DNA from 2 places in the Halomonas piscis genome. Region 2 is predicted to be linked to the other one. Evidence: predicted binding sites of a transcription regulator. Region 2 holds the regulator's gene; the other holds the start of a gene.
The links. Region 2 encodes LexA, which represses DNA repair genes until DNA is damaged. Its sites were predicted from a motif close to TACTGTNTANNTANACAGTA; they were not measured.
Positions count from the first base shown of each region.

Region 1: recN (DNA repair protein RecN) is a predicted target of LexA. The motif match lies at 4,636-4,655, and genes of this name have one in related genera.

Region 1 covers NZ_CP119391.1:570,909-586,470, forward strand. Annotated here, with positions in the region: gene P1P91_RS02735 (metal ABC transporter ATP-binding protein) at 96-818, shown strand; gene P1P91_RS02740 (metal ABC transporter permease) at 834-1,754, shown strand; gene P1P91_RS02745 (metal ABC transporter solute-binding protein, Zn/Mn family) at 1,751-2,704, shown strand; gene recN (DNA repair protein RecN) at 2,895-4,568, opposite strand; gene grpE (nucleotide exchange factor GrpE) at 4,779-5,447, shown strand; gene dnaK (molecular chaperone DnaK) at 5,600-7,531, shown strand; gene dnaJ (molecular chaperone DnaJ) at 7,643-8,791, shown strand; gene P1P91_RS02770 (DMT family transporter) at 8,850-9,758, shown strand; gene P1P91_RS02775 (IS110 family RNA-guided transposase) at 10,231-11,265, opposite strand; gene dapB (4-hydroxy-tetrahydrodipicolinate reductase) at 11,454-12,263, shown strand; gene P1P91_RS02785 (DUF2357 domain-containing protein) at 12,413-14,806, opposite strand; gene P1P91_RS02790 (MrcB family domain-containing protein) at 14,823-15,562, opposite strand, start outside.
Region 2 covers NZ_CP119391.1:1,638,248-1,653,809, forward strand. Annotated here, with positions in the region: gene ung (uracil-DNA glycosylase) at 1-592, shown strand, start outside; gene upp (uracil phosphoribosyltransferase) at 641-1,270, shown strand; gene P1P91_RS07685 (uracil-xanthine permease family protein) at 1,432-2,604, shown strand; gene mobB (molybdopterin-guanine dinucleotide biosynthesis protein B) at 2,630-3,238, shown strand; gene moaC (cyclic pyranopterin monophosphate synthase MoaC) at 3,229-4,032, shown strand; gene moaE (molybdopterin synthase catalytic subunit MoaE) at 4,035-4,517, shown strand; gene P1P91_RS07705 (ribonuclease J) at 4,538-6,124, opposite strand; gene P1P91_RS07710 (energy-coupling factor ABC transporter permease) at 6,412-7,083, shown strand; gene lexA (transcriptional repressor LexA) at 7,104-7,751, opposite strand; gene P1P91_RS07720 (TetR/AcrR family transcriptional regulator) at 8,004-8,654, shown strand; gene P1P91_RS07725 (L,D-transpeptidase) at 8,681-9,208, shown strand; gene nagZ (beta-N-acetylhexosaminidase) at 9,301-10,320, shown strand; gene P1P91_RS07735 (hypoxanthine-guanine phosphoribosyltransferase) at 10,406-10,984, shown strand; gene ppsR (posphoenolpyruvate synthetase regulatory kinase/phosphorylase PpsR) at 11,005-11,838, opposite strand; gene ppsA (phosphoenolpyruvate synthase) at 12,102-14,474, shown strand; gene ggt (gamma-glutamyltransferase) at 14,558-15,562, shown strand, end outside.

The sequences.
Region 1 (15,562 bases), 1.1 Mb from region 2:
GTGCCCGTGTACAAAGCGGTCCAAAGATCGTTCGACGCCTGGCGATAGCAACGTCTTGTCCGGCTATAGAGGGCTGGAGCTGGAAGGTTCGACAGATGATATCCATACAAGACCTCACGGTCTCATACGGTAATTACAAAGCTCTGGATGGCATAACGCTGAGTACCGGCAGGGGCCGGCTGGTCGGCGTCATTGGCCCCAACGGGTCCGGCAAGTCCACCTTCATCAAGGCCCTTATGGGGCTTATCCCGCGTGACCATGGCCATATCCGCATACTTGACCGGCCGCTGAAGAAGGTCAGGCACCGGGTTGCCTATGTGCCCCAGCACACGGGCGTCGACTGGGACTTTCCCATCAACGTGGTCAATACCGTCCTGCTCGGCACCTATCCCAGGCTGGGCTACTTTCGCTGGCCCGGCCGCAAGCAGAAGGCGCTGGCAGCCGCCTGCCTGGAAGAGGTGGGGCTGCAGCCTTACGCAAAACGGCAGATCGGCGCCCTGTCCGGTGGGCAGCAGCAGCGGGTCTTTCTGGCTCGGGCGCTAGCCCAGGAGGCCGACCTGTTTTTGCTCGACGAGCCGTTTGTCGGCATCGACGTCGATAGCGAGGCCACCATCATCAAGGTGCTGAAAAGACTCCGCGATGAGGGCAAGACGGTGCTGATTGTGCATCACGATCTGTCTCGGGCAGCCGAGTATTTTGACGATTTGATTCTGCTCAACAAAAAGCTGCTCGCCTACGGCACGGCCGCAGACGTTATCGAGCCGGACCAGCTCTTCCAGGCTTACGAAAGCCAGATCCCCTTCCTGAACGCCAGCTGATACAGGAGCGCCCGCATGACCGTTGTGGAATTCATCAACGACATCGTCCAATACGATTTCGTGCGCAAGGGCCTGTTCGCTTCGATCATGGTCGGGGTGATCTGTGGCGTGCTCGGCTGCTTCATCGTACTCCGGGGGTTGGCGCTCATGGGTGATGCCGTATCGCACGCCATCGTCCCCGGCGTGGCCGTTTCTTTCATCCTGTCGATCAACATCTTCTATGGCGCCGTGGCCGCCGGCGTTCTGGCGGCCCTGGGGATCGGCTACGTCAAGCAACACAGCCGCATCAAGATGGATTCCTCCATCGGCATCGTGTTTACCGCCTTTCTGGCGCTCGGGGTTCTTCTTGTCCGCCATGCCAAAAGCGGCATCAAACTCGACAACCTCATGTTCGGCAGCCTCACCTCCGTGCAGAGCAGCGACATGTGGCTGACGCTGGTCATCGGCGCGGTGGTGCTGCTGACTCTGCTGCTGTTCTACAAGGAGCTGGTGGTATCGACCTTCGATCCCGTCATGGCGGCGGCCTACGGCCTGCCCACCGGGCTTATTCATTATGCCCTCATGGTGCTGCTGACCCTGGTGACCGTGGCCTCGATGCAGACAGTGGGCGTCATTCTGGTGGTCTCGCTGCTGATCATGCCGGCATCAACGGCCTATCTTCTGACCAATCGGCTCAGCATCATGATGCTGTTATCAGCGTTGTTCGGCGTCATGTCCACCCTGGTCGGCCTGTATTACAGCTTCTCCTACGATCTTCAGTCCGGTGCCGTCATCGTGCTTGCCGCCTTCGCCATCTTTGCGCTTGTCTTTTTCCTGGCGCCCGGCCGAGGCGTGCTGTGGCTGGCGATCGGCAAGCTGATGCGCTTGCCGCGGCGGCGAGCATCGAAACGCGATGTCCTCACCCAACTCACCCACAAGGGAGATCCGTCACCGTGAATGTCCACCTACCCATGCGTTACCTCCGCCTGAGCCTGATGGGGCTCACGCTCATCGCCTCCGCAGGCCACGCCGCGGCCAACGAGGGCAAGGTTCAGGCTGTCGGAAGCTTCACCATCGTCTCCGATATCGTGGAGCAGGTCGGGGGAGATCGCGTGGATGTCTACAACATCATCAAGTCCGGTAACGATCCGCACGAATGGGACCCTTCGCCCAGGGATACCAAGAAGACGGCCGATGCCGATGCCGTCTTCTATTTTGGCTGGAACCTGGAAGGTATCGAGGGCGATAGCGCTCGGTATAACTGGGTCAGGAAACTGCTGAGATCGGTCGACAAGGATCCGGACGCCGTTTTCACCCTCTCGGACGGGATCGAGCAAAAAAAGATCGGGATAGTCGAGAAGAACAAGGGCAAGGTCAACCCGCACGCCTTCACCAGCCCCAGAGCCGGCCTCATCATGACGAGGAATGCCCGCGACGCCCTGATCCAGGTCGACCCGGAGCATGCGGAAGACTACAAGGCGAATGCCGCCGCCTTGTCGGACGAGCTGAAATCGCTTGATCAGGCCTACCAGAGAGAGCTTCAGGCGCTGCCCGAAGAAAACCGTGTTCTGTTCACCGGCGAGAGAGCTTTCCAGTATCTGGCCGAGGACTATGGTCTGGAGGAAGGCTTCATCTGGGAGATCGACGGCAGCGACGAGGGCACGCCTGCCCAGATCAAGCGGGCCATCAGGTTCGTCAAAGAACATAATCCGCCGTCCCTGTTCTATGAATACAACGATGACGAGCGGCCGATGAACACGGTTGCCGATGCCACCGGCGTCGAGGTTTCGGGCACGTTGATTTCCGATGATATCGGCGAAGCCGATAGCTATGTGGACTATCTGAAACACAACCTGGAAACCATCGTCGACGGCCTGTCTTCCTCTGGGAGCTCCTCCGTCGAATAACGGCCGCAGCGACAGATGTCGCTTTGGTCGCGCTCGTTTGGCCCGAACAGACTCGTTGCCGTTTGTGGCCATCCTACCCCTCTTCACTCCGGCCCGGCAGGCCCTGGCGGCCTGCTTCGCCCGGCGTAGCCGGCCTCCTGCAAAACCCTTGTGAGTCCACCAGTGTGAGTCAACCAGCGGTGGCGCGCTTTCAATGCGCCGGGCGCTGGCTTGAGTGGAGCATCTCCCGGGCGTGGGCGAGGGTCTGGTCGGAAAGGTTGACCCCGCCGAGCATGCGCGCCAGCTCGCTGACTCGGCCGCCTTCGTCGAGCAGCGCCATTTCGGTACGGGTGGTGTTGCGCCGGGCGCGCTTTTCGATGTGCAGGTGGGCGTGGGCCTGGGCGGCGACCTGGGGCAGGTGAGTGACGGTCATCACCTGGCCGCTGTCCCCCAGCCGGCGCAGCAGCTTGCCGACGATTTCCGCCGTGGCGCCGGATACGCCGACGTCCACCTCGTCAAAGATCAGGCTGGGAATGGTGGAGTGGCTGGCGGCAACCACCTGGATGGCCAGGCTGATGCGCGACAGCTCGCCGCCCGAGGCCACCTTGGCCAGCGGGCGGGCCGGCTGGCCGGGATTGGCGCTGATATGGAACTGCACCCGCTCGAGCCCTTCGGCGGCAGGTCTCTCTCGGGGCTGCAGGACCACGTCGAAATGCGCCTTGTCCATGGCCAGAAACGCCAGCTGCTGCTGGACTTCGTCGGCAAAGGCGGTAGCGGCACGGCGTCGCGCCTCGCCCAGGGCCTTGGCCAGCTGCCGGTAGCGCTCGCCGCGCGCGTTGACCGCCTCGCTCAGAGTGTCCAGATCGTTATCGCCGGCGTCGAGCCGGTCAAGCTCCGCGCGCAGCTCGGCGTGGAGGCCGGGCAGCTCCTCCGGTGCCACCTGGTGCTTGCGGGCGACGCGGTGGGCATCGCTCAGGCGGCCTTCCACGAAGCCGAGCCGCTCGGGGTCAAGCTCGGTGCTGGCGGCCAGGTGGTTGAGCTCGCTGGCGGCTTCTTCCAGCTGAATGCGGGCGTCATCGAGAATGGTCAGGGTGTTGGCCAGCGCGCCGCGGTCGCTGCCCGGCAGATCGCCTAGCCGGCTTTGCGCCTGCTGCAGCAGCGCAAGGGCTCCGCCGTTATCGCTTTCGCAGCAGTCGGCGGCAAACTGCGTGTCGCGCAGAATCTCTTCGGCGTGAGCCAGCGTCTGCTGTTCTTCCTCCAGGCTCGGCAGCTCTTCCTCGGCCAGCGCCAGCTGGTCGAGCTCTTCGACCTGGTAGCGCAGCAGCTGGCGCCGCGCTTCCACTTCGTCTCCCTGATCGCGGAGCCTTTTCAGCCGCCGGCGGGCCTCCTGCCAGTCATGAAAGGCCGCGGCCAGCTCGCCGGCGTCGTCGCCCAGGCCGGCGTAGTTGTCGAGCAGCGCCAGGTGGCTGTCTTCGCGCAGCAGCGCCTGGTGGGCGTGCTGGCCGTGGATCTGGATCAGCCGCTCACCCAGCGCTTTCAGATCGCTGATGGCAGCGGGCTGGCCGTTGATCCACGCCTTGCTGCGCCCGGCAGCGCTCACCACCCGGCGCAGCAAGCACTCATCGCAGGGCAGCTCGCGCTCGGCAAGCCAGGCCCGGGCCGCGGGCAGACGGCTGATGTCGAAGCGGGCGGAGAGGTCGGCACGCTCGCAGCCGTGGCGCACGCTGGCGCTATCGGCGCGGCTCCCCAGGCACAGGCCCAGGGCGCCCAGGAGAATGGATTTGCCCGCCCCGGTTTCTCCGGTGATAGCGGTCATGCCGCCCTGGATGTCGAGCTCCAGACGGTCAACGATGGCGAAATCCTGGATGGCGAGCTGAGTGAGCATGGGACCTCCGGGGGCTGATGGGGTGGTTGCCAGCGCGGGAGATAGCAAAGGTGGATGAACGTTCAGCATTTGGGTTTTTATACAGTAGTTGCACTTGGCTCGCAATACCAGGCGACACGGCACTTGAGATGGCGCACATGATCCCCATATACCGCACAGACCCAAGACGTGAATGGGCTGAATCACAGCCACTATCCTCAGGAGACACCGATGGCTAAAGATCCCCAGACCCCGCTCGACGACGAGCTCGCCCGCCACGACCAGGACGACGCCCAGACACCCGAAGGCGAAGCCGAGGCCCGCGAGGCGGCCGAGAAGGCCGAGCAGCAGCCCGCCGAAGCGGAGCTGGACAGCGTGATCGACGACGAGGGCGACACCGTCAGCACCGAGGCGGAAAGCGACAACCCCGAAGCGGAAATGCTCGCGGCCAGGGTGGAAGAGCTCGAGCAGGAGCTGGCCGATACCAAGGACCAGTCGCTGCGCACCGCGGCCGAGGCGCAGAACGTGCGTCGCCGGGCCGAGCAGGACGCCGAGAAGGCGCGCAAGTTTGCTCTGGAAAAGTTCGTCAAGGAGCTTTTGCCGGTCATCGACAGCCTGGAGAAAGCCCTGGACGCCATGGGTGAAGACGCCACCGAAGCCCACCGCGAAGGCGTTTCCATGACGCTCAAGATGCAGCTGGACGTGCTGGGCAAGTTCGGCGTCGAGCCGGTGGACCCTCACGGCGAGCCGTTTGATCCCCAGCTCCACGAGGCCATGACCATGGTGCCCAATCCGGAGATGGAGCCCAATACGGTGATGGAAGTCATCCAGAAAGGCTATCTGCTCAACGGCCGCCTGGTGCGCCCGGCAATGGTCGTGGTGAGCAAAAAAGCCGAGTGATACGGCTAAAACAGCCCTTGAAATGCTGCCGGCGACCCCCAGATAACACAGCAGCCCGGCGGTAATCGCCAACGCAGAGTTTGGCTGACGCCATTTTTTGTCACGACGCCGCCCACCGCGACGGCGCGTCATCAACAAATTCGAGGTTTCTTATGGGACGCATAATCGGGATTGACCTGGGTACTACCAACTCCTGCCTGTCGGTACTCGACGGCGACAGCCCCAAGGTCATCGAAAACGCTGAAGGCGGCCGCACCACGCCGTCGGTAGTCGCCTACGCTGAAGACGGCGAGATTCTTGTGGGTCAGGCGGCCAAGCGCCAGGCCGTGACCAACCCGGAAAACACCATCTACGCCATCAAGCGTCTGATCGGTCGTCAATATGACGACAAGGTCGTCCAGAAAGACATCAAGATGGTGCCCTACAAGATTGCCAAGGCCGACAACGGCGACGCCTGGGTAGAAGTGAAGGGCAACAAGATGGCGCCGCCCCAGGTCAGCGCGGAAATTCTCAAGAAGATGAAGACCACCGCTGAGGACTATCTGGGCGAAGACGTGACCGAAGCGGTGATCACCGTGCCGGCCTACTTCAACGACAGCCAGCGCCAGGCGACCAAGGACGCCGGCCGCATCGCCGGGCTTGAGGTCAAGCGCATCATCAACGAGCCCACGGCGGCGGCGCTGGCCTACGGCATGGACAAGTCCCGCGGCGACCGCACCATTGCGGTTTACGACCTGGGCGGCGGCACCTTCGACATCTCCATCATCGAGGTGGCTGACGTCGACGGCGAAACCCAGTTCGAGGTGCTGGCCACCAACGGCGACACCTTCCTCGGCGGCGAGGACTTTGACCTGGCGCTGATCAACTACCTGGTCGACCAGTTCAAGTCCGACAGCGGCATGGATCTCTCCGGCGACAACCTGGCCATGCAGCGCCTCAAGGAAGCCGCCGAGAAGGCCAAGATCGAGCTGTCCAGCGCCCAGCAGACCGACGTCAACCTGCCCTACATCACCGCGGACAACACCGGTCCCAAGCACCTCAACGTCAAGGTGACCCGGGCCAAGATGGAAGCGCTGGTGGAAGACCTGGTGGCGCGCTCGCTGGAGCCGTGCAAGACCTCGCTCAAGGATGCCGGCCTGTCCGCGTCCGAGGTCGACGACGTCATTCTCGTGGGCGGCCAGACCCGCATGCCCAAGGTGCAGGAAAAAGTGGCCGAGTTCTTCGGCAAGGACGCCCGCAAGGACGTCAACCCGGACGAAGCCGTGGCCATGGGGGCTGCCATCCAGGGCGGCGTGCTGGGCGGCGACGTCAAGGACGTGCTGCTGCTCGACGTCACGCCGCTGACCCTGGGTATCGAAACCATGGGTGGCGTGATGACGCCGCTGATCGAGAAGAACACCACCATCCCGACGAAGAAGACCCAGACCTTCTCCACCGCGGATGACAACCAGACCGCCGTGACCATCCACGCGGTGCAGGGCGAGCGCAAGCAGGTGTCGCAGAACAAGTCGCTGGGCCGCTTCGACCTGGCCGACATTCCGCCGGCGCCCCGCGGCGTGCCGCAGATCGAAGTCGCCTTCGATCTCGACGCCAACGGCATCCTCAACGTCTCGGCCAAGGACAAGGCCACCGGCAAGGAACAGTCCATCGTCATCAAGGCCTCCAGCGGTCTGACCGACGAAGAGATCGAGCAGATGGTCCAGGACGCCGAGGCCAACGCCGACGAGGACAAGAAGTTCGAAGAGCTGGTGACCCTGCGCAACCAGGCCGACGGCATGATCCACGCCACGCGCAAGACGCTGGAAGAAGCCGGCGACAAGGCCACCGACGACGAGAAGCAGAACATCGAAACGGCGATCAACGAGCTTGAAGAGGCTGTCAAGGGCGACGACGCCGAGGACATCCAGAAGAAGCTCGACGCGCTGACCGAAGCTTCCGGCGGCCTGGCCCAGAAGATGTACGCCGAGCAGGAAGGCCAGCAGGCCGGCGGCGAAGGTGGCGAAGGCGACGCCAACGCCAAGCAGGAAGACGACGTGGTTGACGCCGAGTACGAAGAAGTCAACGACGATCAGAAAAAGCAGTAATGCGCTTTCTGTAAAGGCAGGCGGCGACGCGGGGGGCAACTCCCGCGTTGCTGTTTGCGCAGGCCGTATTCAGCTAACCAGTGCTCAAGCTAACCAGGAGGCGTGGGACGCATGTCCAAACGCGATTATTATGAAGTCCTGGGGGTCGATAAAGGGGCCGATCAGAAAGAGATCAAAAAGGCCTACCGCCGCCTGGCGCAGAAGTATCACCCCGACCGTAACCCGGACGATGACACCGCCGCCGAGAAGTTTCGCGAGGTGTCCGAAGCCTACGAGGTGCTGTCCGACAGCGAAAAGCGCGGCGCCTATGACCAGTTCGGCCACGCCGGCGTGGACGGCCAGGGCGGCGGTTTTGGCGGCGGCGGCTTTGGCGGCGGAGCCGGCGATTTCAGCGACATCTTCGGCGATGTCTTCGGCGACATCTTTGGCGGCGGCGGCCGGCGGCGCGGCCCCAACGCGCCGGCCCGCGGCTCCGATCTGCGCTATAACCTGGAGCTCGACCTCGAGCAGGCCGTGGCCGGCACCAGCGTGGATATCCGCGTGCCGCGCCACATCAACTGCGATCGCTGCGACGGCGACGGCGCCGAGCCGGGCTCCACCAAGGAGACCTGCCCGACCTGTCACGGCATGGGCCAGGTGCGCATGCAGCAGGGCTTCTTTGCCGTGCAGCAGACCTGCCCGACGTGCCACGGCGGCGGCGAGCACATCAAGGTGCCGTGCCACAAGTGTAACGGCGAAGGCCGCGTTCGCGAGACCCGCACGCTGTCGGTGAAGATTCCTGCCGGCGTGGATACCGGCGATCGCATCCGCCTCAACGCCGAAGGCGAAGCCGGCATCAACGGCGGCCCGCCGGGGGATCTGTACGTCCAGGTGGCGATCAAGCCGCACCCCATCTTCGAGCGCGACGGGCGCCACCTGCAGTGCGAAGTGCCGATCAACTTTGTTGACGCCGCACTGGGCGGCGAGCTGGAAGTGCCCACGCTCGAGGGCCGGGTGAAGCTCAAGATTCCGCCCGAGACCCAGACCGGCAAGCTGTTCCGCATGCGCGGCAAGGGCATCAAGCCGGTGCGCGGCGGCGCCCAGGGCGACCTGTTGTGCCGGGTGGTCGTGGAGACCCCGGTCAACCTCAACGAGGAACAGAAAGACCTGCTGGGCAAGCTTCAGGAAAGCCTCAACAGCAGCAACAGCCGCCACCACTCGCCGAAGAAGACCAACTTCTTCGACGGCGTGAAAAAGTTCTTCGAAGACATGAAGCCCTGAAGGTAGCCTGACATGCTACCCTCGCTTGAATGCCGGCACCGGACGTGCCGGCATTTTTTTGCTGACTTTTAGCCGGGAGCTGGTGATGCGCGAACACGCGGGCATGCTGCTGTGGGCCTTTCTGGTCGGGCTTTCTTTTCCGGTGGTGGGCTGGCTGGAGGCGCTGCCCCCGCTCACGCTCACCGCGCTGCGCTTTGCCATTGCCTGCGCCGGACTCTGGTGGCTGGCTCGGCGCTCGGCGGGTTTCTGGCCGGCGTGGCGTACGCTGCCGATCTACGGGGTCATGGGCCTTTGCCTGGCGGGGTTTTTCAGCGCCATGTTCTGGGCGGCCCACCATGCCACGGCGATCTCCATGGCCACGCTCTACGTCACCGTGCCGCTTCTGGCCTACGCCATGGGGCTTGTGCTCGGCGTGGAGCGTCGGGCCTGGCGCATGCCCGCCGTGTTGCTGCTGGGCGCCTGCGGAGCGCTGCTGCTGGCGCTGGCCGAAGCGGTCGTGAAGGGTGGCTCGTTCCGGTTTGGCCGGGGCGAAGCGGTGTTCTTTTTGGGCTGCGTGGCCTCGGCGCTCTACCCGGTCATCAGCAAATGGGGCCTGGCGCGGAAGAAACTCTCGACTTCGGCAGCGGTGCGTACCTTCTGGAGTCTGGCCATGGGCGGCGTACTGATCGGCGCGCTGGGCCTGGCCGTCGAGCCGGTGGGTAAGCTTGCGGCGATGAGCGGCAAGGATGCGCTGGTGCTGGTGTATCTGGGGCTGGGCTCCAGCGCGCTGACGTTCTGGCTGATGCAGCATGCCACCGCCGCGCTGACGCCGGGCGCGGTAACGGCCTACGGCTACCTGGTGCCCTTTGTCTCCATGCTGCTGCTGTTTGCCCAGGCGCCGGGCACGATCAGCTGGATATGGCTACCCGGCAGCCTGTTGGTAGTGCTGACCATTGCGCTGCTCGCCAGCGGCCGCGCCGGGCGCTGAGCAGCTTTTGCTATACTTGGTGCCTTGGCTTACCCGCTTTTATGAGATATCTCAAGCGGTGTAAAAAAGGCGCGACCCTGGCACCGCGGGATGCCTTATAGGGTGGGAGCACCGCAGAACCCCGATATAAACGCAATTCATTGCGCGAATGCGGTGTTGGGGCAGCATCTTCGCGGACTGAAGTCCGCTTATATGGACCCGTCCTGTTGTGCAAGCCAGAAGCAACAACGCATAAGAGTGAGGACTGCACGCTTATATCCGGCCTATTGATGGCACTTGCCGTGCCTGGCCCTGATGGAATACGCGCTCTCTGCTCTGATCTCCCACTCGGCCTCGTGATGGGCCTGCGCACTTTACAGAGTGACAGAAAGCCGGTCTGACCCGTTATGCCATCGAAGCATCTCGCCTGCGCAACCTCGGGGTTGGGTAACTTATCGCATGCTAAGCTATATTCCCTGTTTGTTCGGTATCATCAAGCGGCCTCCTGTGGCTGATAGCGCCGTTCATGGGCCAATAGCGACCAGCAAATCCGCGCCATCTTGTTCGCCAGGGCCACAATGGCCTTGCGTTGCCCAAGACGCGCCGCTAACGAGCAGGCCCAACGGGACAGCCGGTCGGGATGTTCCTGACGTTGGAACTGGCGTAATGCCGCGCGGGCACCGTGCACCAACTGCTTTCGAACCTCGCCATTGCCGCGTTTGGTGATCCCCATCAACTGGTTGCGACCCCCGCTGGAATGCTGGCGTGGCACTAGCCCCAACGAGGCGCTGAACTGACGTCCGTTGGGGAATCGCGCCGGATCGCCCAGATGGCTGAACAACAGCGTCGCATTGATCGGGCCGATGCCGGGCAGACTCATCAGCCGCTGCATGTCATCTGATGCCCTGGCCAGACGCTGCAGACGCTTGTCATAGCGCGCGATCCGGGCATCGTTCTCGAGCCATTGATCGAGCAGGTCGTTCAGCAGGGTGTAGAGTTCTTCCCCCAGCCGTGCCCGTTGCTCGTCCAGCCGCTCACGAATAACGCCCTGGCGTATCACCGCGTGCCCCTGCGACACGATTAGACCAAACTCGCCCAGCAGGCCGCGCAGCTCGTTGCCGACGGCGGTGCGTTCGCGCACTAACCGACTGCGTACTCGGTGCACTGCTTGCAGGGACTGTTGTGCTTCCGTCTTGATCGTCACTCGAGGCGTGGCCGGGCGCGCCGCGGCCTCGGCGATAGCCGCGGCATCGCGCGCATCGTTCTTGTGGCCCAGCACGAAGGGCTTGACCGCCTGCGGTGGCAGTAGCTCGGCCTCATGGCCCAGCGTGCCAATGTCTCTCGCCCAGTAATGAGCGGAGCCGCACGCTTCCATGGCGACGTGGCAAGGCGGAATTTGGGCCAGCGTCAAGCGTAACTTCTCTCGCCGGACTTGCTTGCTGAATACTTTGTGACCGTGCGCATCCACGGCATGCAGTTGAAAAACGTGTTTCGCCAGGTCAATGCCTATAATGCTAATCTGTTTCATGGATGGATCCTCCTTCACCGATGCCGTCAGTGTTCTGTGCACTGCTGGCTAGATGTTATATCCAGCTTGGCACAGAAGGACGGGTCCATCCCATTTCCCACAACCGATTATCGCCAGGGCGAGCCAACTTTTCCGATAAAGTGTGAAGTCCCTTTTTAGCTTACTTTTTTACTTTTGCAGGAGCTTACATGACCCGTATAGCCATTGTCGGCGTCGCCGGCCGCATGGGCCGCACTCTGGTCAACGCCGCGGAGCAGGACGCCGACGCCACCCTGGCGGCCGGCATCGTTCCCCCCGGCAGCTCCCTTGCCGGCGCGGATATCGGCGAGCTTGCCGGGCTGGGCAGCAAAGGCGTCACCGCGGTAGACAGCCTGGCCGCCTGCGCCGACGACTTCGACGTGCTGATCGACTTCACCACGCCCGAGGTCACGCTCGAGAATCTGGCTTTTTGCGCCGAGCACGGCAAGAGCATCGTCATCGGCACCACCGGCCTGAGCGATGACGAAATCGCCACCCTCGACGGCTATCGCGAGCGTGTACCCATGGTGTTTGCGCCCAACATGAGCGTGGGCGTGAACCTGACGCTCAAGCTTTTGGAAACCGCCGCCCGCGCGCTGGGCGACGAAGGCTACGACATCGAGGTGATCGAGTCCCACCACCGCCACAAGGTCGATGCCCCCTCCGGCACCGCGCTGAAGATGGGCGAAACCATGGCCGGGGCTCTGGGCCGAGACCTGAAAGAGCACGGCGTGTTCGAGCGCGTCGGCCAGTGCGGCCCGCGCAGCGACAAGGAAATCGGCTTTGCTACCGTGCGCGCCGGCGACATCGTCGGTGAACACACGGTGATGTTCGCCACCGAAGGCGAGCGCATCGAAATCACCCACAAGGCCTCCAGCCGCATGACCTTCGCCAAGGGCGCGGTGCGCGCCGCCCGCTGGCTCACCGGCAAGCCCAGCGGCCGCTACGGCATGGACGACGTGCTCGACCTGAACGAATAACCCTCGGCGCTGGTATATCCATGGCCCGCACGCCCCGACGCCACGCGCCGGGGCGTTTCGGATAAGCGCGGACAAACCGGCAAGTAGGAGGCCGATTTATCGGGCGACCCGCCGCACAGCGGCGGCGTTATCTGGGAAACCGTCTTTCGTCACGACTGAGCGGCTAAAGCGTCTGGGTAAACGCGTTCCACCTCGCGAAACGTGTCGGCTTTTTCTAGTCGCGATAGCGTGGTGAGCCGCATGGAATTTTGAATAGGGCGGTGGGGCACCTTCTTAATAGGGTGCTGTAACGTGAGCGGTTTGCCCAGCTTGAATAGATAGTACGGTTCGGAGGAGGCTTTAGCTTTTCCCGCTTGTTCTACCGTGAGCTGGTCGCGGGGTACCAGCGTGACTTTTTTAACTGGCCAGAGCTTGTCCAGCTGTTTAGTGGTAGTGTCTTTATCAGAGGTAGTTGCGAGTGCTAAAAAGCGGATCTCTTCGACTACGTGCTGGCGGTATTTGCCTTGGAAAGTGCTTTGCGGCGTGTGATACCATTTTGCCGTACCGTGGGTAAACGCCTTGAGATAGTCTGGCGGTCTACTTTTAGCGCCTGCTACAGCTATGGTCATGATCAAATCTGAATAGCGCGTCTGCTCCATGCCGTAGTGTGGAATGCGCGCGGCTTCTTGTACGAGCAGGTCCTCCCGTGTCATTGGCTGCTCAGCGGTTCCGATCTGCTGGCGTAGAAATTGAGTCAGCCACAGGCAACCTTTGCGGCTATTTAAAGACGGTAGGAGTGCAAAGGCGCCAATGCCAACCTCGCTGAGGGCATAAGCGTAGGGGTTTTGTTCGCTGTATTGATCAAAGTTGCCGGGGTACAGGGCGAAAGCGCCGCATACGGGCCGGCTTTTACTCTGCGCATACGCATTATTTTGACAAGAAAAGCTAATAAGGGCATCGCGATAGCGATGCATCTGGTTAATCGCATCGTCGGGTACGTAATCGGTCGCGTCGACGTCTGCAGTTTCAAAGGTGCTTTTCTCATTTTTGATACGGTATTTGGCGTCAAACACCCACAAAAAGCGTGGCTTTGCCGGCTCGGGAAACGTAATTTCGAGCACGATATCGGGTTTTTGGGCGATAAGATAGGTGCGCGGATTGGTGCCCTCTTGTTGAAATAGCGGCTCGTGGGCTAGTCGGGCAATGGCACCATCCTCGCGGTCGAAAATAAATGCGCCGGCAAAACCATCCTTAAATTGGTACTCATGGGTGCTGCTGGTAAATAATCGAGCTGATGAGCGATGGCGCTCTATAAAACCCAACTCATCAGCCAAAATTTGGCGCAGCGTGAGAAAACACCAAATTTCATAAATTTCGGCGATAGATTTCATCGACACACCGGTCATACCGTCGAAGACGTCTAAGTAACGCTTTAGCTGCTGCCATATGCGGTAAACGGTGCTGTATCCCGGTTTTTGCTGCAGTACAAGTGATGCGTTTTCGGGAAGGCGCGCGGCTTCTACCTCTTTGAGAAAGCTTTGCCTCAGCATCTTATGTAGCGGCTGCTGCCATTGATGAAGTTCATCGAGAAAGCTGGCGGAAATGCGCTGATTATCGGGCGCATTATTATGTTTCTTAAGGCGCCGCTCAAAATCGTATAGCCGCTGTTGGCTAAGTAGCACAATGGAGCGGATAAAACGGTTTTCTGGCGTATTCACACTAAGCCGGCGACTTTCAACGCGGTAGCGTTTATCGATACGGCCGCTGGCTAAATCTTCGCGTGCTCGCTCGGCCAGCTTTTGGGGCAGTCGACCTTTAATACGGTCTGCACGCTGCCAAGTGGAATAGGACTGTAGCCGGCGGTGGGGCGCACGAGCGATAACTTTTAATCCCTGCTCAAACTGTTCGCGTAGCTGCGCGAAATTGGCCAGCCACAGCAAAGGAAAGTTAACGTTCTGACGGCTTTGCACAGCGCCTTGTTGGGTTTTTTCCACTAAACTAAAGCGCCACAGCGGAAAAGTAGCATCAATGGCTGAATACATGACGGCCAAGTCGCTGTGCAGATCCATCTTGGTGGGCAGTACCTCAAAAGAAAAGCTCTGACTATGCGTCGTGCCATTGACTGGCATATATGATAACGGTAATTTAAGCCAGCCTAAATGATTGCCGGTGTAGATGCTGCCCGAGAGCATGGCCGGTATCGGGCCGCGCTTTGCGGTAAAGCGAAAGCCGTTGTTGACCGACGCTAAGCGGTGACACAGCCACGCATCTTGTATTTCGTTAAAGAATATCCATTCAAAGTGATACTGCAGGTTCTCAAAGAACAGCGGTGCACCCAGCGGAAGTTCATTGGCCTGGCCAAGGCAATCAGGCCGGGGCAAGCCCATAATGGACGCTTCCTCCAGTAGCAGCGCGGGAGAGAGCCGCATGGCAGGTGTTGGTGCTTTGTTGTCGGCCGCGCGCTGACTTAAAGTTTTGGCGTAGGTCTGCTGGCGCGAGGCTATATCTTTGCACCAAACGGAAAAGACAAAGTCTTTAGTTTGCAGCCGTAATAGCTCCTGCATGTTATCTCCGCGTGCCTTAAGGCCAGAAGCTGGTAAAGCCGGCATCGTTTAGTCGCTGCTGCATCCATTCCAGCTTCTGCTGGCTGCGGCAAGCAGTCAGTGCGCCGCTGCGATAAAAATCCGGGCGTGTGCTGTTAACACCATCGGCAGTCCAAATATCCACAAGCTGTGTTGCTACGGCGCTGTATAAATTGCTGAGAAGCGAGTCGTTGTCAAACGTTTGTCGCAGCTTTTCGGCATCGCCGTCGATGCGCGGCAGCATTTTCTGCATTAGCACATCGTCCCAGACAGCCTGTAGCGTCACCGTATCTTGGGGCTGCTGACAGGCTACGGCGAGCAAAAGCTCGTTCAGCGTACGGTAGGCAAGCTCAAAAGGTGTGCCGATGAGAGGCGCATTGATGGCTTTAAGAAACTCGATGGTCATCTTGCCGTCAGGATCAGCGGCGCCAAAATAGTCGACGTTTCGGGCGTCAGAGAGGTTAGGGTAGCTCAGCACTTCATGGGTAAAGCCACCCTGAAAGAAGCGGTCGAGATCGTTGGGAAAGAACTCGCCAAAATCCAGCGTCAGCGCCCGATCAATCACTTTGCGCGAGAAGCCGTGGGTGGTTTCATCCATATTGACCGTGCCGGCAACAAGTAGGTTGAGCGGTATGCTGATGCCATCGTCGAGAAAATGCTCCCACAGGTCATTATATTTCTCAGCAGCAAGGCCAAGGTTCTCGCGCAGCTGCTCGGGGGCATCTAGCTCTTGCAGAT
Region 2 (15,562 bases):
CATTTATCCGCATTCCAGCCAGTGGTTTCGCGCCTTCGAGCTGACGCCGCTGTCGGCGGTGAAGGTGGTGATTCTTGGCCAGGATCCTTATCACGGCCCGGGCCAGGCCCACGGGCTGTGCTTTTCGGTCAAGCCCGGGGTGAAGGTGCCGCCCTCGCTGGTGAACGTCTATAAAGAGCTTGCCAGCGACGTGGGCTTTACCCCGGTCCAGCACGGGTTTCTGGAAGACTGGGCGCGCCAGGGCGTGCTTTTGCTCAATACCGCGCTCACCGTGGAGCAGGGCCGCGCGGCCGCGCACCGCGGGCAGGGCTGGGAAACCTTTACCGACCGTGCCATCGAGACCGTCAGTGCCCAGGCGCCGCCCTGTGTATTTCTGCTCTGGGGCGGCCACGCCCGGCAGAAAAAGGCGCTGATCGATCAGTCGCGCCACCTGGTGCTCGAGGCGCCGCACCCGTCGCCGCTGTCGGCGCATCGCGGCTTCTTCGGCACCCGACATTTCTCCCGGGCCAACGCCTTTCTGGCCGCCCAGGGGCGCGAGCCGATCGTATGGCAGCTGCCGGAAAAGGTTTCACCCGGCCGGGGACAGGCGTAGAATATCGCGCAATTTGCTGATGCCGCCCCCGAAAAACGAGGAACCCTCATGAGTGTTCACGCCATCAACCACCCGCTGGTGCAGCACAAGCTCGGCCTGCTGCGCGAAGCCGATCTCAGCACCAAGAGCTTTCGCGAACTGGCCGGCGAGGTCGCCAAGCTGTTGACCTACGAAGCCACCCAGGGGCTGGTGCTGGAAGATCACGAGATTCGGGGGTGGAACGGCGAGCCCATTGCCACCCGGCGGCTCAAGGGCAAGAAGGTCACCGTGGTGCCGATTCTGCGCGCCGGACTCGGCATGCTGGAAGGCGTGACCGATTTGCTGCCCAGCGCGCGCATCAGCGTGGTGGGGCTCTACCGCGACGAGGAAACCTTCGAGCCGGTGCCGTACTTCGACAAGCTGGCCAACGATATCGAGGCGCGCCTGGCCGTGGTGATCGACCCCATGCTCGCCACCGGCGGCTCCATGGTGGCCACCCTTGACATGCTCCATCGGCGCGGCTGCCGCCGGATGAAGGTGATCGTGCTGGTGGCCGCTCCTGAAGGTATCGCCCGGGTGGAAGAGGCCTACCCCGACGTCGAAATCTATACCGCCTCGATAGACGAGCGGCTGGACGAGAACGGCTACATCGTCCCCGGCCTTGGCGATGCCGGCGACAAGATTTTCGGGACGCGCTAGGCCGTGTCCGCTGCTCCGTGCCCCTTGCGCCCTGGCGCCGGGGGCATTTTTTTGTCACCCGCGCGGCGCCGGTGCGTGCCGATCACCAAAGGAGTCTCTACCCAGTGAGTCACCCCGCTCCGGCCGAGTCCTGGCCTCGACTACTCCTCACCGGCGTGCAGATGCTGTTCGTCGCCTTCGGCTCGCTGGTGCTGGTGCCGCTGCTCACCGGCCTTTCGCCGAGCGTGGCGCTGTTTACCGCCGGCGTGGGTACGCTGATCTTCCACGCGGTGACGCGCTCGAGCGTGCCGGTGTTTCTGGCCTCGTCCTTTGCCTTCATCGCTCCGATTCAGGGATCGGTGGCGAGCTTCGGCATTCCGGCCACGCTCGGCGGGCTCATGGCGGCGGGCCTGGCCTACGTGGCCGTGTCCCAGGCCGTGCGGCTGAAAGGGACGGCCTGGCTGCATCGGCTGCTGCCGCCGATCGTGGTGGGGCCGATCATCATGGTTATCGGCCTGGCGCTGGCGCCGGTGGCGGTAGAGATGGCGACCGGGGAAACCAGCGACCACATCGGCTACGGCCGGGCCATCGTGCTGTCCATGGCGAGCCTGCTGGTGACGCTGGTGCTGGCGGTGTTCGGCCGCGGACTGTTGCGCCTGGTGCCGATCATGGGCGGCATTGCCACCGGCTACGCGCTGGCGCTGGCGATGGGCGCGGTCGACTTTGCCCCGATACGGGAGAGCGCCTGGGTGGCGCTGCCGGCCTTTACGCTGCCGACGTTTCACTGGGCGGCGATGCTGTTCATGGTGCCGGTGGCCATTGCCCCGGCGGTGGAGCACATCGGCGACATGGTGGCGATCGGCTCGGTAACGCGGCAAAACTATCTGGAGAAGCCCGGCCTGCACCGCACCCTGCTGGGCGACGGCCTGGCGACCATGGCCGCGGCGCTGTTCGGCGGGCCGCCCAACACCACCTATTCCGAGGTCACCGGGGCGGTGACGCTGACCCGGGCGTTCAATCCCAGCTACATGATCGTGGCCGCCGTGACCGCTATCATGCTGGCCTTTGTCGCCAAGCTCGGGGCGTTTTTGCAGACCATCCCCGGCCCGGTCATGGGCGGGATCATGACGCTGTTATTCGGCTCGATTGCCGTGGTGGGGATGAACACCCTGGTGCGCGCCGGCCAGGCGCTCACCGCGCCGCGCAACCTTGTCGTGGCGTCGCTGATTCTGGTGTTCGGCATTGGCGGCATGCAGTTCGGCAACGGCCAGTTTACCCTGCAGGGCGTGAGTCTGGCCGCGGTGGTGGGGATTGTGCTTAACTGGGCGCTGCCCCGCGCCAGTGATGATGAATAGCCGCAGGTATTGATCAGGAGACAGCATGTCGGCATCCGACTTTGATGCGCCGTTCCCGGTGCTTGCCGTGTCCGCGTGGAGCGGCACGGGCAAAACCACGTTGCTTGAGCAGCTGCTGCCGCGACTTGGCGAGCGCGGCCTGAACGTGGGGGTTATCAAACATGCTCACCACGCCTTTGACGTCGACAAGCCCGGCAAGGACAGCTACCGGCTGCGCAGCGCCGGCGCCGCGCCCATGCTGGTCGCGTCCCGGGAGCGCTTTGCGCTGATGCAGGAAACCCCCGGCCAGAGCGAGCCCGATCTTGAACGGCTGATCGAGCTGATGGTGCCCCACGCGCCGGATCTCGTCATTGCCGAAGGTTTCAAGGCCTGGCCGCTGCCCAAGCTGGTGCTTTATCGCGACGGCGTGGGCGATCCGGCGATCTTTCAGGACCCCTGGGTATGCGCCGTGGCCTGCAAGCAGGACGAGCGCGCCGCGCTTGAGCAGCACGGCCCGGCGCCGGGCGTTGATCGGCTTGACCTCGACGACGTGCCGGCAGTGGCGCGCTGGGTCGCGCAGTGGGTGGCCGGTCGGCCGACCGTCGAGACGGCGGCGGAGCAGAGCAACAGCGAAGGTGACACAACATGCATTTGACACATCTTAACGCCCGCGGCGAAGCCAGCATGGTGGACGTGGGCGACAAGGAGGAAAGCCGCCGGGAAGCCGTGGCGTCCGGACGGATCGTGATGGCGCCCGAGACGCTTGCGCTGCTTGCCGACGGCGCGCTGCCCAAGGGCGACGTGATTGCCACGGCGCGCATCGCCGGCATTCAGGCGGCCAAGCGTACCCATGAGCTGATCCCGCTGTGCCATGCCCTGGCGCTGACCAAGGTAGAGCTCGCGTTTGAGCTGGATACCGCCCGCAGCTGCGTCAACGTCGAGGCGCGCTGCCGGCTGACCGGCCGCACCGGCGTGGAAATGGAAGCGCTGACGGCGGTATCGGTGGCCTGTTTGACGCTTTATGACATGTGCAAGGCGGTGGACAAGGGCATGCATATCGAGGCGGTGCAGCTGGAGCACAAAAGCGGCGGCAAGAGCGGCGACTATCAGCGCCCGGGCAGCGACGTGGAGGACCCTATCGTCACCGGCGACAGCGCCGCCAGGGAAATCTCGCTCGGCGTGCGCAGCGATGCCCCCGGGGTGCGGGTCAAGTTTCTCGCCGAGCTTCGCGAGCGCGTGGGCGAAAGCGAAACCCTGGTCGAGCTGGAGCAGCTGGAAAACTGCGACGTTGCCGGCCTCAAGGCCGCGCTTGCCGCCCGGGACCCGGCCTTTGACGCGCTGCGCGAACGCCGCGTGCTGTGCGCCATCAACCAGGTCATGGCCAACGACAGCGCACGCATTACCGACGAAGACGAAGTGGCGTTCTTTCCGCCCGTCACGGGAGGCTAGGCATGAGCGTTCGCCAGGACATGGACATTCGCGTCAGCGTTCAGCGCGAGCCTTTTGGCGTCGCGGACGACAGCCGCGAGCTCTGCCGGGAGCGTAAGGATATCGGCGCCGTGGTGAGCTTCACAGGCCTGGTGCGGGATTTCAACGAGTCGCCGGACGTGACCGGCCTGACCCTTGAGCACTATCCGGGCATGACCGAACGCACGCTGGAGGACATCGGCCGACAGGCCTGGGAGCGGTGGTCGCTCAAGGCCGTGCGTATCGTCCATCGGGTCGGCTACATGGCGCCGGGTGACGGTATCGTGCGGGTGAGCACGGCCAGTGCCCACCGTCGGGACGCCTTCGAGGCCTGCGATTTCATCATGGACTTTCTCAAGACCCGGGCGCCGTTCTGGAAAAAGGAGCATGCTCGGAGCGGCGACTACTGGGTCAGTGAGCGCGAGTCCGACTATGCCGATGCCGATCGCTGGGGCGCCGGCGGCTAGCGCCTGGCCATCGCCAGGGCTTAGCCGGGGGAGGGCGCTTCCGCGGCCATGATCTGCAGGTGGATCTCGGGCAGGTGCTGCATGCGCTCGCCAAGCCAGGCCAGAAGCCGCGGTCTGAGCGCCTGGCGCAGTTCGGCCAGGGTGTCGGCGGCAATGGCGTAAAGCTGCTCGTCCAGCCAGTCGCTGAAGCTGTCTTCGTCCAGCGAGCTGGCGCCGGTATTTTCCAGCATCAGCCGGCCGATGCGCGCCCAGCCGGTGTCGGTGGCGGTGACCGGCAGGGCGAGGTAGAGACTGCCCCGGCGCGGGTGCCGAGCCGTTGAGCCGTCGAGCCCCGGGTGGGCCACCACGGCGTTCTGGCTGACGATGCAGGGCGGCTGCGGGGAGCGCGCCTCCCGGTGAAGGCCCTCGGTATCGAAGCGCAGCATGTCGCCGTTGAGCGGCGACAGCGGCGCGCTGATGCCGAGCCCTTCGGCAAGCTCGCGGTGCGCCCGCTGGTGCAGCGCCTCGCCGTGAACGGGCAGCAGGTGGCGCGGCCTGACCCAGCGATAGAGGGTGGTCAGTTCGTCCCGGGCGGGGTGCCCGGTAGCGTGCAGCGACGGCCGGCTGAATTCGTCGAACAGGGTGACGCCGAGCTGGCCGAGCCGGGTCTTGAGCCGCTCGATGGGGCGCTCGTTGCCGGGAATGGCCTTGGCCGAAAAGATCACGCTGTCGCCGGCGGCAAGCGCCAGGTGGGGGTGGCGCCCCTGGGCCAGTCGCGTCAGCGCCGCCCGAGGTTCGCCCTGGCTGCCGGTGGCAATCACCACGACTTCTTCGGGCGGCAGATAGCCCAGATCATGCACGGGTACCAGCGGCGGCAGCTCTTCCAGGTAGCCAAGCCCCCGGGCCACGCCGACCATGCGCTCCATGGAGCGCCCCATCAGGCTGATGCGCCGGCCGGTCTTCTGCGCTGCGCGAGCGACGGCGACAATGCGCGCGACGTTGCTGGCAAAGCATGAGACCACCACCCGGCCTCTGCATTCGCCAAGGGTCTCGGCAAGCGCGCGGGCGACGTCGCCTTCGCTCGCCGAGTGCCCGGCTACCGGGGCGTTGGTGGAATCGCCGACGACCAGGTCCACCGGCGCCAGCGCGCGAAACCGTTCGGGGTCAAACGTGGGCCCTGCCAGCGGTTCCGGATCCAGCTTCCAGTCGCCGGTGTGCAGCGTGCGGTAGCGGCCGGCGGCAATCAGCAGCGCGCAGCTTTCGGGAATGGAGTGGGGGAGCGGCAGGTAGCGCAGGGTGAAAGGCCCGGCGGCCAGGGCCTCCCCGGGCTCGATGACGCGAATCACGTCCGCTGCCAGGCCGTGCTCGGCAAACTTCAGCCGCAAAAGCCCGGCGGCCAGCGGCGTGGCATAGATTGGACACTGCCAGTGCGGCCACAGCCAGGCCGCCGCGCCGATGTGGTCTTCGTGCCCGTGGGTGATGAACAGCGCCCGGGGCGTAATGCCCAGACGGCGGGGCGTTTCCAGGTTGGGCACCTGCAGCGGCGCGTCGGGCAGATCCTGACGGATCATCATGCCGCAGTCCACGGCGATCCATTCGCTGGCGTAGCCGTAAAGCGTCAGGTTCATGCCGATCTCGCCGCAGCCGCCAAGCGGCAGCAGGCGCAAGGGAGAGCGGTAGCGGGGACGAACGGTGACGCGTGCGGGATCCATCAGGGTAAAAAAAGCCTTGAAAGTGGGGCTTTACTATACGGGATGGCCGGGGCCGGGCTCAATCGCCGCCGCCCGGTGCGCCCTACGCCGCGATTCGTTAGGGCGACCCAAGAACCCTCGCCCAAAGCGCTTGGCGCGGCGGGCGGGGAGTGTCAGACTGCGCGCCCCGACTGTCTTTCCGATGACGTCTTGCCGAGGTTGCTATGTCGTTTGCCCAAAGTGTGCTGGCCCCCTGGCTGCTGGTACTGTGCGCGGCCCTGTGTATCGGCCTGCTGGCCTGGGTCGCGACGCTCAGGCCCTGGCTGGCGCTTGTCGATGACACCGCACTTCAGCACCGCTGGCTGGCCGCGACCATGGGAGTCATCCTGCTCTGGCAGCTGCGCGCCCAGGCGGTGGACTGGCTGACCCTGCACCTGGTGTTTACTACCCTGCTGCTTTTGCTGTTCAAGGCGCCGCTGGCGCTTTTGAGCAACGTCATGGTCAACGTGGCGATGGTGGCGATCGGGCGCAACGAGTGGACGCTGCTAGGCGTCAACGTGCTGGTGACCGGCGTGGTGCCGGCGATTGTGGTGGGGCTGATCTGGCGCTTCGTCGACCGCAAGCTGCTGGACAACGTCATGCTGTTCATGTTTATCTGCGGGTTTTTCGGGGCGGCGGTGGCCACCCTGGCCGGCGGGCTCACCGCGGTGGGACTCATTCTGGTCGGCAGCCAGGATGCCCAGGCGGTGCTGCTGGCCAAGGAATACGCGATGTTTCTGCCGCTGCTGATGCCCTCGGAAGCCTTCATCACCGGTATGCTGCTGATCATTCTGATGGTGTACCACCCGGACTGGGTGGCCACCTTCAACGACCACCGCTACATCGACAGGCAGTAGCGAGGGTAGCCAGCAGCGGACTAGCTCAGCGCCTGGCCGTTGCCGCCGCGGATGACGCCCACGCCCACGCCTTCGATCTCCAGCGCCTGGGTGCGAAGGTCGATATCGATGGGGGCGAAGTCGGCGTTTTCCGCGAGCAGCTGAACCCGATGGCCCCGGCGCCTGAAACGCTTGACGGTGACGTCGTCCTCAAGCCTTGCCACGACGATCTGGCCGTCGCGAACGCGTTCGGTGCGGTGTACCGCCAGCAGGTCTCCTTCCAGAATGCCGGCGTCCTGCATCGACAGCCCGCGCACCCGCAGCAGATAGTCCGCGCGGGGGGTGAAGTACTCGGCGGGCAGCGGGCAGTAGCGGTCAATGTGCTCGGCGGCAAGAATGGGGCTGCCGGCGGCGACCTCGCCGATAATCGGCAGTCCCTGGGGGCTCTCGGCTGACGGCTCGTCGGGCGTTTCCGCCGCGGGCAGGCGTATCCCTCGGGAAGTGTTGCGAATGATGCGGATAGCCCCCTTGCGCTCCAGGGCGCGCAGATGCTCCTCCGCGGCGTTGGGCGAACGAAACCCCAGCGCCCGGGCGATCTCGGCACGGGTGGGCGGGTAGCCGTATTCGCCCATGGTTTTGACGATGAAGTCGTAGACGTTCTGCTGGCGAGCGGTCAAACGCTGGGTCATGGAAAACTCCCGTGTCGCAAGTGCCAGGAGCCGGCGGTGTCGGCTGCTTGAACCACCGGCAGGATAAAGGATCGGCGTATCAAGTGGTCAAGTATACAGTATGGCTCTATGTCCAGTATAGCGCCCGCGCCGAGCGCCGCCGATTGAGCCGTGCCGGGCGCTGGCGTAATATTCCCGAATGTTTCAAACCCTCGTTGCAAGCAGTCGTTTAGCGGCTGCCGTTTACCTGCAGCCTTTGACAAGGAGCGCCGCATGGCCCGGGCGGACACAACCACGCGCATTCTGGATACCGCCGAGGTGCTGTTTGCCGAGCGCGGCTTTGCCGAAACGTCGCTGCGCACGATCACCGGCAGGGCAGGCGTCAACCTGGCGGCGGTGAACTATCATTTCGGTTCCAAGAAGGCGCTGATCCAGGCGGTTTTTTCACGCTACCTTGACCCCTTCTCGGTGCGCTTTCACGACGCGCTCGATACGCTCGAGACCCGCTATCAGGGCGGAGTTATTCCGCTCGAAGCGCTGTTGGAAAGCATGGCCGAAACGGTGTTGGCGGTGCCTGCCGAGCGCGACAGCCTCAAGGTGTTCATGCGCCTTCTGGGGCTGGCGTACAGCCAGGCCCAGGGCCACCTTCGCCGCCATATCCAGCAGCACTACGGCGACGTTTTCACCCGCTTTGCCGGGCTGGTGCGCCGGGCGACGCCGGAGCTGCCCGATGCCGAGCGTTTCTGGCGGCTGCATTTCATGCTGGGCACGGTAGTTTTTACCCTGTCGGGGCTCGATGCCCTCAAGGACATCGCCGAAAAGGACTATGCTCAGCCGGTATCCGTTCGCGATCTGGTCAGGCGCCTGCGCCCGGTGGTGGTGGCGGCAATGAACGCGCCGCTCCCCGAGGCACCCGACACCTGACCGGCCAAGTCAGCCAAAGGAGTCCCATGCGTACGCCCAAGCTCCACGACCTTCCGCCCGCCGACGCCCCCTGGCTCGAGATCGACCTGGCCCGTCAGCGGCTTGTCCTGTGGCACGGCCGGGTGCCGGGCGAAGCCGTGGCGGTGTCGACCGGCAAGGCCGGCGCCGGCCAGCAGGACGGCAGCGGGCAAACGCCGCTGGGCTGGCACTACGTGCGCGCCGCCGTTGGCGAGAACGCGCCCCGGGAAGCGGTATTTCGCGGCCGGCGCCCGACCGGCGAGGTCTATTCCGAGGCGCTGGCGCGGGCGCACCCCGGGCGCGACTGGATTCTCGGCCGTATTCTGTGGCTGTGCGGGCTGGAGTCGGGGCGCAACCGCGGCGGCCGCGTGGATACCCAGCGTCGCTATATCTATCTGCACGGCACGCCGCCGAGCGAGCCCATGGGCGTGGCCCAGTCCCACGGCTGCGTGCGCCTGCGGCTGGATGATCTGATCAAGGTGTTCGCGCAGACGCCGCCGGGCACCCCGGTATGGCTACACGGCGGCGACGGCTGAGCCGGGCCGCCCTTCAGGCAGTCGGCCTGCGGCGTTTTTGACAGCCGGCAGCGATCGGCTAAAATTACGTTCCCTTTTGCAGGACTCTCACCATGACGCAACCCATTGGCCCGGTCATGCTCGACCTAGAGGGGCCCGCCCTCGACGCCGCCGAAGCGCGCCTGCTGCGCGATCCTGCGGTCGGCGGGGTTATCCTTTTTGCCCGCAACGTGGAAAGTGCCGCCCAGGTCAGCCGGCTGTGCGCCGCCATTCGCCGTCAGTGCCCGGAGCTGCTGATCGCCGTGGATCAGGAAGGCGGCCGGGTACAGCGGCTGCGCCAGGGAGTGACTCGCCTGCCGCCCATGGCCAGGCTGGGCGAGCGTTTTGCCATCGCCCCCGAAGAGGGGACGGCGCTTGCCAGGGACGCCGGCTGGCTGCTGGGCATGGAAATGGCCGCCTGCGGGCTGGATCTTACCTTTGCCCCGGTGCTGGACGTCGATACCGGCTTTTCCAGCGTCATTGGCGATCGCAGCTTCGCCGGCGACCCGGAGCACGTCGCGGTGCTGGGCGAGGCCTTTGTTCTGGGGCTGCACGAGGCGGGCATGGCGGCGGTGGGCAAGCACTTTCCCGGCCACGGCGGCGTCGCCGCGGACTCCCACCGGGAGCTGCCCGTCGACGAGCGGCCGCTGGCCGAGCTCAAGGCCCGGGATCTGGTGCCCTTTGCCCGGCTGGCCGGAAAGCTCGACGGCGTGATGCCGGCCCACGTGATCTATAGCGCCTTTGACCCCCGCCCGGCGGGATTTTCCCCCAGCTGGCTTGGCATGCTGCGCGAGTCGCTGGGCTTCAAGGGCTGCATCTTCTCCGACGATCTGAGCATGGCCGGGGCCCGCGAAGCGGGCGGCCCGGCGGCGCGCGCCGAGGCGGCGCTGAAGGCCGGCTGCGATACGCTGCTGGTGTGCAACGACCGCGAAGCGGCCAGGGAGGTCGTGGCGGTCTGTCGGGAGCGCCAGACCCGTCGTCCGGCCAAGCTGCGCTACGGCCGAGCGCGCCCCGAACTTGACGCGCTGCCGGCGCTCAACCGCTGGCGCCGTGCACGCGCCCGCCTCGAAGCGCTGGCCGACAGCGGCGCCTGACCGGACGCCGCTGCGTCACGGCTGCCGCTTTTATCTTCTCGACTTTCGTTTTCAACACCCAGGACCCCGCATGCAAGATCTGCACATGGCCAAGCTGGACAAACAAGCGCTCGAGTCCCGGGACTCGATGCGCACGCTGATGGACGAAGCCGACTGCCTGATCCCCCAGGCCCGGGTGGAGCAGGCGCTGGACCGCATGGCTGAAGCCATCACCCGGGACCTGGGGGACAAGCTGCCGGTGTTCTACTGCGTGATGAACGGCGGGCTGATCACCACCGGGCATCTGCTGACTCGGCTGGGGTTTCCGCTGGAAGTGGACTATCTCCACGCGACCCGCTACCGCAGCCGGCTATCCGGCGGCGAGCTGTTCTGGCGGGTCTCGCCGGAGATTCCCATGGCCGGGCGCCACGTGGTCATCGTCGATGACATTCTCGACGAGGGCGCCACCCTGGCCGCGATTCTCGATTACTGCCGCCAGGCGCGGGCGGCAAGCGTGACCACCGCGGTGCTGGTGGACAAGCAGCACGAGCGCAAGGCCGTGCCCGACCTCAGCGCCGACTACTGCGGCCTGGCCGTGGCCGATCGCTACGTGTTCGGCTTCGGCATGGACTACAAGGGCTACTGGCGCAACGCCCCGGGGATCTTTGCTCCCAAGGGGCTTTAGCCAGAGCGTTGGCGCGGTGGTTAGCGCGGCGAAAAGCGCCGTACCAGCCCGGTTTCGGCAATCATGCGGGTAGAGATTTCCTCCACGGAGAAGCGCGTGGTGTCGATGCTGGGAATGTTCAGCGAGCGATAAAGCGACTCCGTTTGCTCCACCTCCTGCAGGCACTGGTCCATGGAGCTGTAGCGGCTGTTGGGCCGGCGCTCGTGGCGAATGGCCGCCAGCCGCCGGGCGTCGATGGTCAGGCCGAACAGCTTATGGTGATGCTTGGCCAGAAAGCGGGGCAGCTTCAGCACGCCGTCCTCGTCCTGATCGTCTTCGGTAAGCGGATAGTTGGCCGCGCGAATGCCGAACTGCAGCGCGAGATACAGCGACGTCGGCGTTTTGCCGCAGCGCGACACGCCGATCAGGATAATGTCGGCCTCGTCATACTGGTGGGTGCGCGCGCCGTCGTCGTTGTCTAGGGCAAAGTGTACCGAGTGGATACGATCCATGTAGACGTCGTCGCTGCCGATGGCGTGGGTGCTGCCCACGCTGTAGGACGAGTGCGTGGCGAGCTCTTCTTCCAGCGGGGCGAGAAAGGTGGAAAACACGTCGACCTTGAAGCACGGCGCGGCGCGAATCACCTCGCGAATGACTTCGTCGACGATGGTGTCGATGACGATCGGCCGGTTGCCGTCGCGCGCGGCGGTGGCTTCGATCACGCCGGCCAGCTCCTCGGCTTTTTCCACGGTGTCCACGTAGGGCTTGGTCAGCATGGTGATCTCGATGCCCCGGAACTGCGCCAGCAGGCTGCGGCCCAGGCTTTCGGCGGTAATGCCGGTGCCGTCGGAAATAAAAAAGGCGGTGCGGGTCATGTTGAGTATCCTGAATCGTGCGGTGTGAGGCTTGCCGGTCAAGGGCGTCGGCAAGGATAGCACGGCAGCGCCGCCGGCCGATGACTACAGGAAACCCGGAAATTGCCGTTCTGTTGTAAATCTCCTCCACCGGGTTAGCGATTCGACCAATGGCTAAGGCGCCGGCCGGGTGTTAAGGTTGCCCACCTAAAATCGTTGGCGGCGCGGCGGCCGGGTGTGCCGCCGTCAAAATGTCGTGGCAAATATCAGTGCGAGGGGGTTGCGTGGAAAACTACATTCTATGGTTCGATGAACTGGGCATGGCCGATGTCGAGCGCGTCGGCGGTAAAAACGCCTCGCTTGGCGAGATGATTTCGAACCTGTCGGAAGTGGGGGTGACCGTCCCCGGCGGCTTTGCCACCACCGCCTACGCGTATCGCGAATTTCTTTCCCACGAAGGGCTGAACGAGCGTATCAACGAGCGGCTCAGGCGTCTCGACGTGGACGACGTCAAGGCCCTGGCCGATGCCGGGCGCGATATCCGCCAGTGGATCATCGACACGCCCTTGCCGCCCAACTTCGAAGCGGCGCTGGAGAGCGCCTACGCGGCGCTTCAGGCGCGCCACCCTAACCTCAAGGCCGCCGTGCGCAGCTCGGCTACCGCCGAAGACCTGCCCGATGCTTCCTTCGCCGGGCAGCAGGAAACCTTCCTCAACATCGAGGGTCTGGCCAACATCAAGCGCGCGGTGCACGAAGTCTTTGCCTCGCTGTTCAACGACCGCGCGATCTCCTACCGCGTACACCGCGGCTATGCCCACGAGAACGTGGCGCTGTCCGCCGGCATCCAGAAGATGGTGCGCTCGGAAACCGGCGCGGCGGGCGTCATGTTTACCCTGGATACCGAGTCCGGCTACCGCGACGCGGTGTTTGTCACCGCCTCCTGGGGGCTTGGGGAAACCGTCGTCCAGGGGGCCGTCAACCCCGACGAGTTTTACGTCCACAAGCCCACTCTGGCCGCGGGTCGGCCGGCGGTGCTGCGCCGCAATCTGGGCTCCAAACGTATCAAGATGGTCTACGGCGAGGACGCCAGCGCCGGCAAGTCGGTCGAGACCGTCGAGGTCGCCCCCCAGGAGCGCAACCGCTTTTGCCTGAGCGATGACCAGGTCATGGCGCTGGCCCGCCAGGCGGTCACCATCGAGGAGCACTATCACCGGCCCATGGATATCGAATGGGCGCTGGACGGCGACGACGGCGAGCTCTACATCGTCCAGGCGCGCCCGGAAACCGTGGTCTCCCAGCAGGAAGGCGGCCGCCTGGAGCGCTTCACCCTGAAAGAGAAGGGCCGCACGCTGATCAGCGGCCGGGCCATCGGTCAGCGCATCGGCAGCGGGGCGGTCAAGGTAGTGGAAACCCCGGACGATATGGACAAGATCCACGACGGCGACGTGCTGGTCACCGACATGACCGACCCCGACTGGGAGCCGGTGATGAAGCGCGCCTCGGCCATCGTGACCAACCGCGGCGGACGCACCTGCCACGCGGCGATTATCGCCCGGGAGCTGGGCATTCCCGCCGTGGTGGGCTGCACCGACGCCACCGAGCAGCTGCACGAGGGCGTGGACGTCACCGTCTCCTGCGCCGAGGGCGATACCGGTCAGGTCTACGAAGGCCTGCTGGCGTTTGACCGCAAGGTATCAAGTATCGACGCCATGCCCGAGCTTGCGTTCGACATCATGATGAACGTGGGCAACCCCGACCGCGCGTTCAACTTTGCCGGGCTGCCCGGCGCCGGCGTGGGGCTGGCGCGCCTTGAGTTCATTATCAACCGCATGATCGGCGTGCACCCCAAGGCGCTGATGGACTACGCCACCCTGCCCGCCGACCTGCAGCAGATCATCGATCTGCGCACCGCCGGCTACGACGATCCGGTGAGCTTCTACGTGGACAAGCTGGTGGAAGGGATCTCCACCCTGGCGGCGGCGTTCTACCCCAAGCGAGTCATCGTGCGGCTGTCCGACTTCAAGTCCAACGAGTACGAAAACCTCATCGGCGGCAAGCTTTACGAGCCCGGCGAAGAAAACCCCATGATCGGCTTTCGCGGCGCCTCGCGCTACGTATCCGACGCCTTCCGCCCGTGCTTCGAGCTGGAGTGCCGGGCGCTGGCCCGGGTGCGCGACGAGATGGGGCTGGATAACGTCGAAGTCATGGTGCCGTTTGTGCGCACGCCGGAAGAAGCCGAAGAGGTCGTGGAGCTGCTCGCCGCCAACGGGCTCAGGCGTGGCGATCGCGGCCTGAAGGTCATCATGATGTGCGAGCTGCCGGCCAACGCCCTGCTGGCGGACGAGTTCCTCGAGCACTTTGACGGCTTTTCCATCGGCTCCAACGACCTGACCCAGCTGACCCTGGGGCTCGATCGCGACTCGGGCATCGTCGCGCATCTGTTCGACGAGCGTAACGAGGCGGTGAAAAAGATGCTGGCCATGGCGATCCAGGCGTGCAAGGCTCAGGGCAAGTACGTCGGCATCTGCGGGCAGGGGCCGTCGGACTACCCGGACTTTGCCAAGTGGCTCATGGAGCAGGGGATCGACTCGGTCTCGCTCAACCCCGATGCGGTGCTGGACACTTGGCTGATGCTGGCCGGGGAAACCCAACGCTAGCAAGAGCGCTGAACGTACGCCCGGCCATGCGCCGGGCGTTTTGCTTTATACGCCTGCCTGACACACGGAGGAGGACAGTCCTCATGGCGCGCCTGGGAAGACATCTGCTGCCGCTTGGCCTGCTGCTAGTGCCGCTTGCGGCTCCCGGCTTTGACTATCAAGCGCCGTCGCTGAGCCCCGAGCCGGCGTCCGGCCTTGAGGAAAAGCCCGGCTGGGCGACAGAGTCCTTTGCCGTGGTGGCCGCCAACCCGCTGGCAGCGGATGCCGGCAATCAGATACTCGCGGCCGGCGGCAGCGCCGTTGACGCCGCCGTTGCCGTGCAGATGGTGCTGGCGCTGGTGGAGCCGCAGTCCAGCGGTATTGGCGGGGGCGGTTTCATGATGCATTTTGACGGCGGCGACATTACCGCCTTCGACGGCCGGGAAACCGCGCCGGCGGGCGCTGACGAAACGCTGTTTTTGGACGATCAGGGCGAGCCCCTGGCGTTCATGGACGCCGTGACCAGCGGCCGCTCGGTGGGCGTGCCGGGCATTGTCAGGATGCTGGAGAAAGCCCACGACGAATACGGCGAGCTTGACTGGGAAACGCTGTTTGTACCGGCTATCACCCTGGCGGAAAACGGCTTTGAGGTAAGCGAGCGGCTGCATCGGAGCCTGGCCAACGACGACCGTCTGGCGGAAGACTCGGCGGCCCGGGCCTTTTACTACCCCAAGGACGGCGAGCCCCTGGCCGTGGGCGAGACGCTGACCAACCCCGCGCTCGCCGCCGTCCTTGGCGATATCGCCGAAAACGGCAGCCGGGCGTTTTACCGGGGCGAGGTGGCCAAGGATCTGGCCGAGCGGGTGCAGTCGCAGGAAGTGCCCGGCTCCCTGGCGGTGGAAGATCTAAAGAGCTACGAGGCCAGGGCGCGCGAGCCGCTCTGCACGCCCTGGCAGCAGTGGACGGTATGCGGCTTTCCGCCGCCGTCCTCGGGCCATCTGACGGTGATGCAAATCCTCGGGATGATGGACGAAGAGCCCATGGCCGAGGCGCCGCTGGATGCCGGCGCGCCCAGCGACGACTGGCTGCACCGCTTTCTGGAAGCCTCG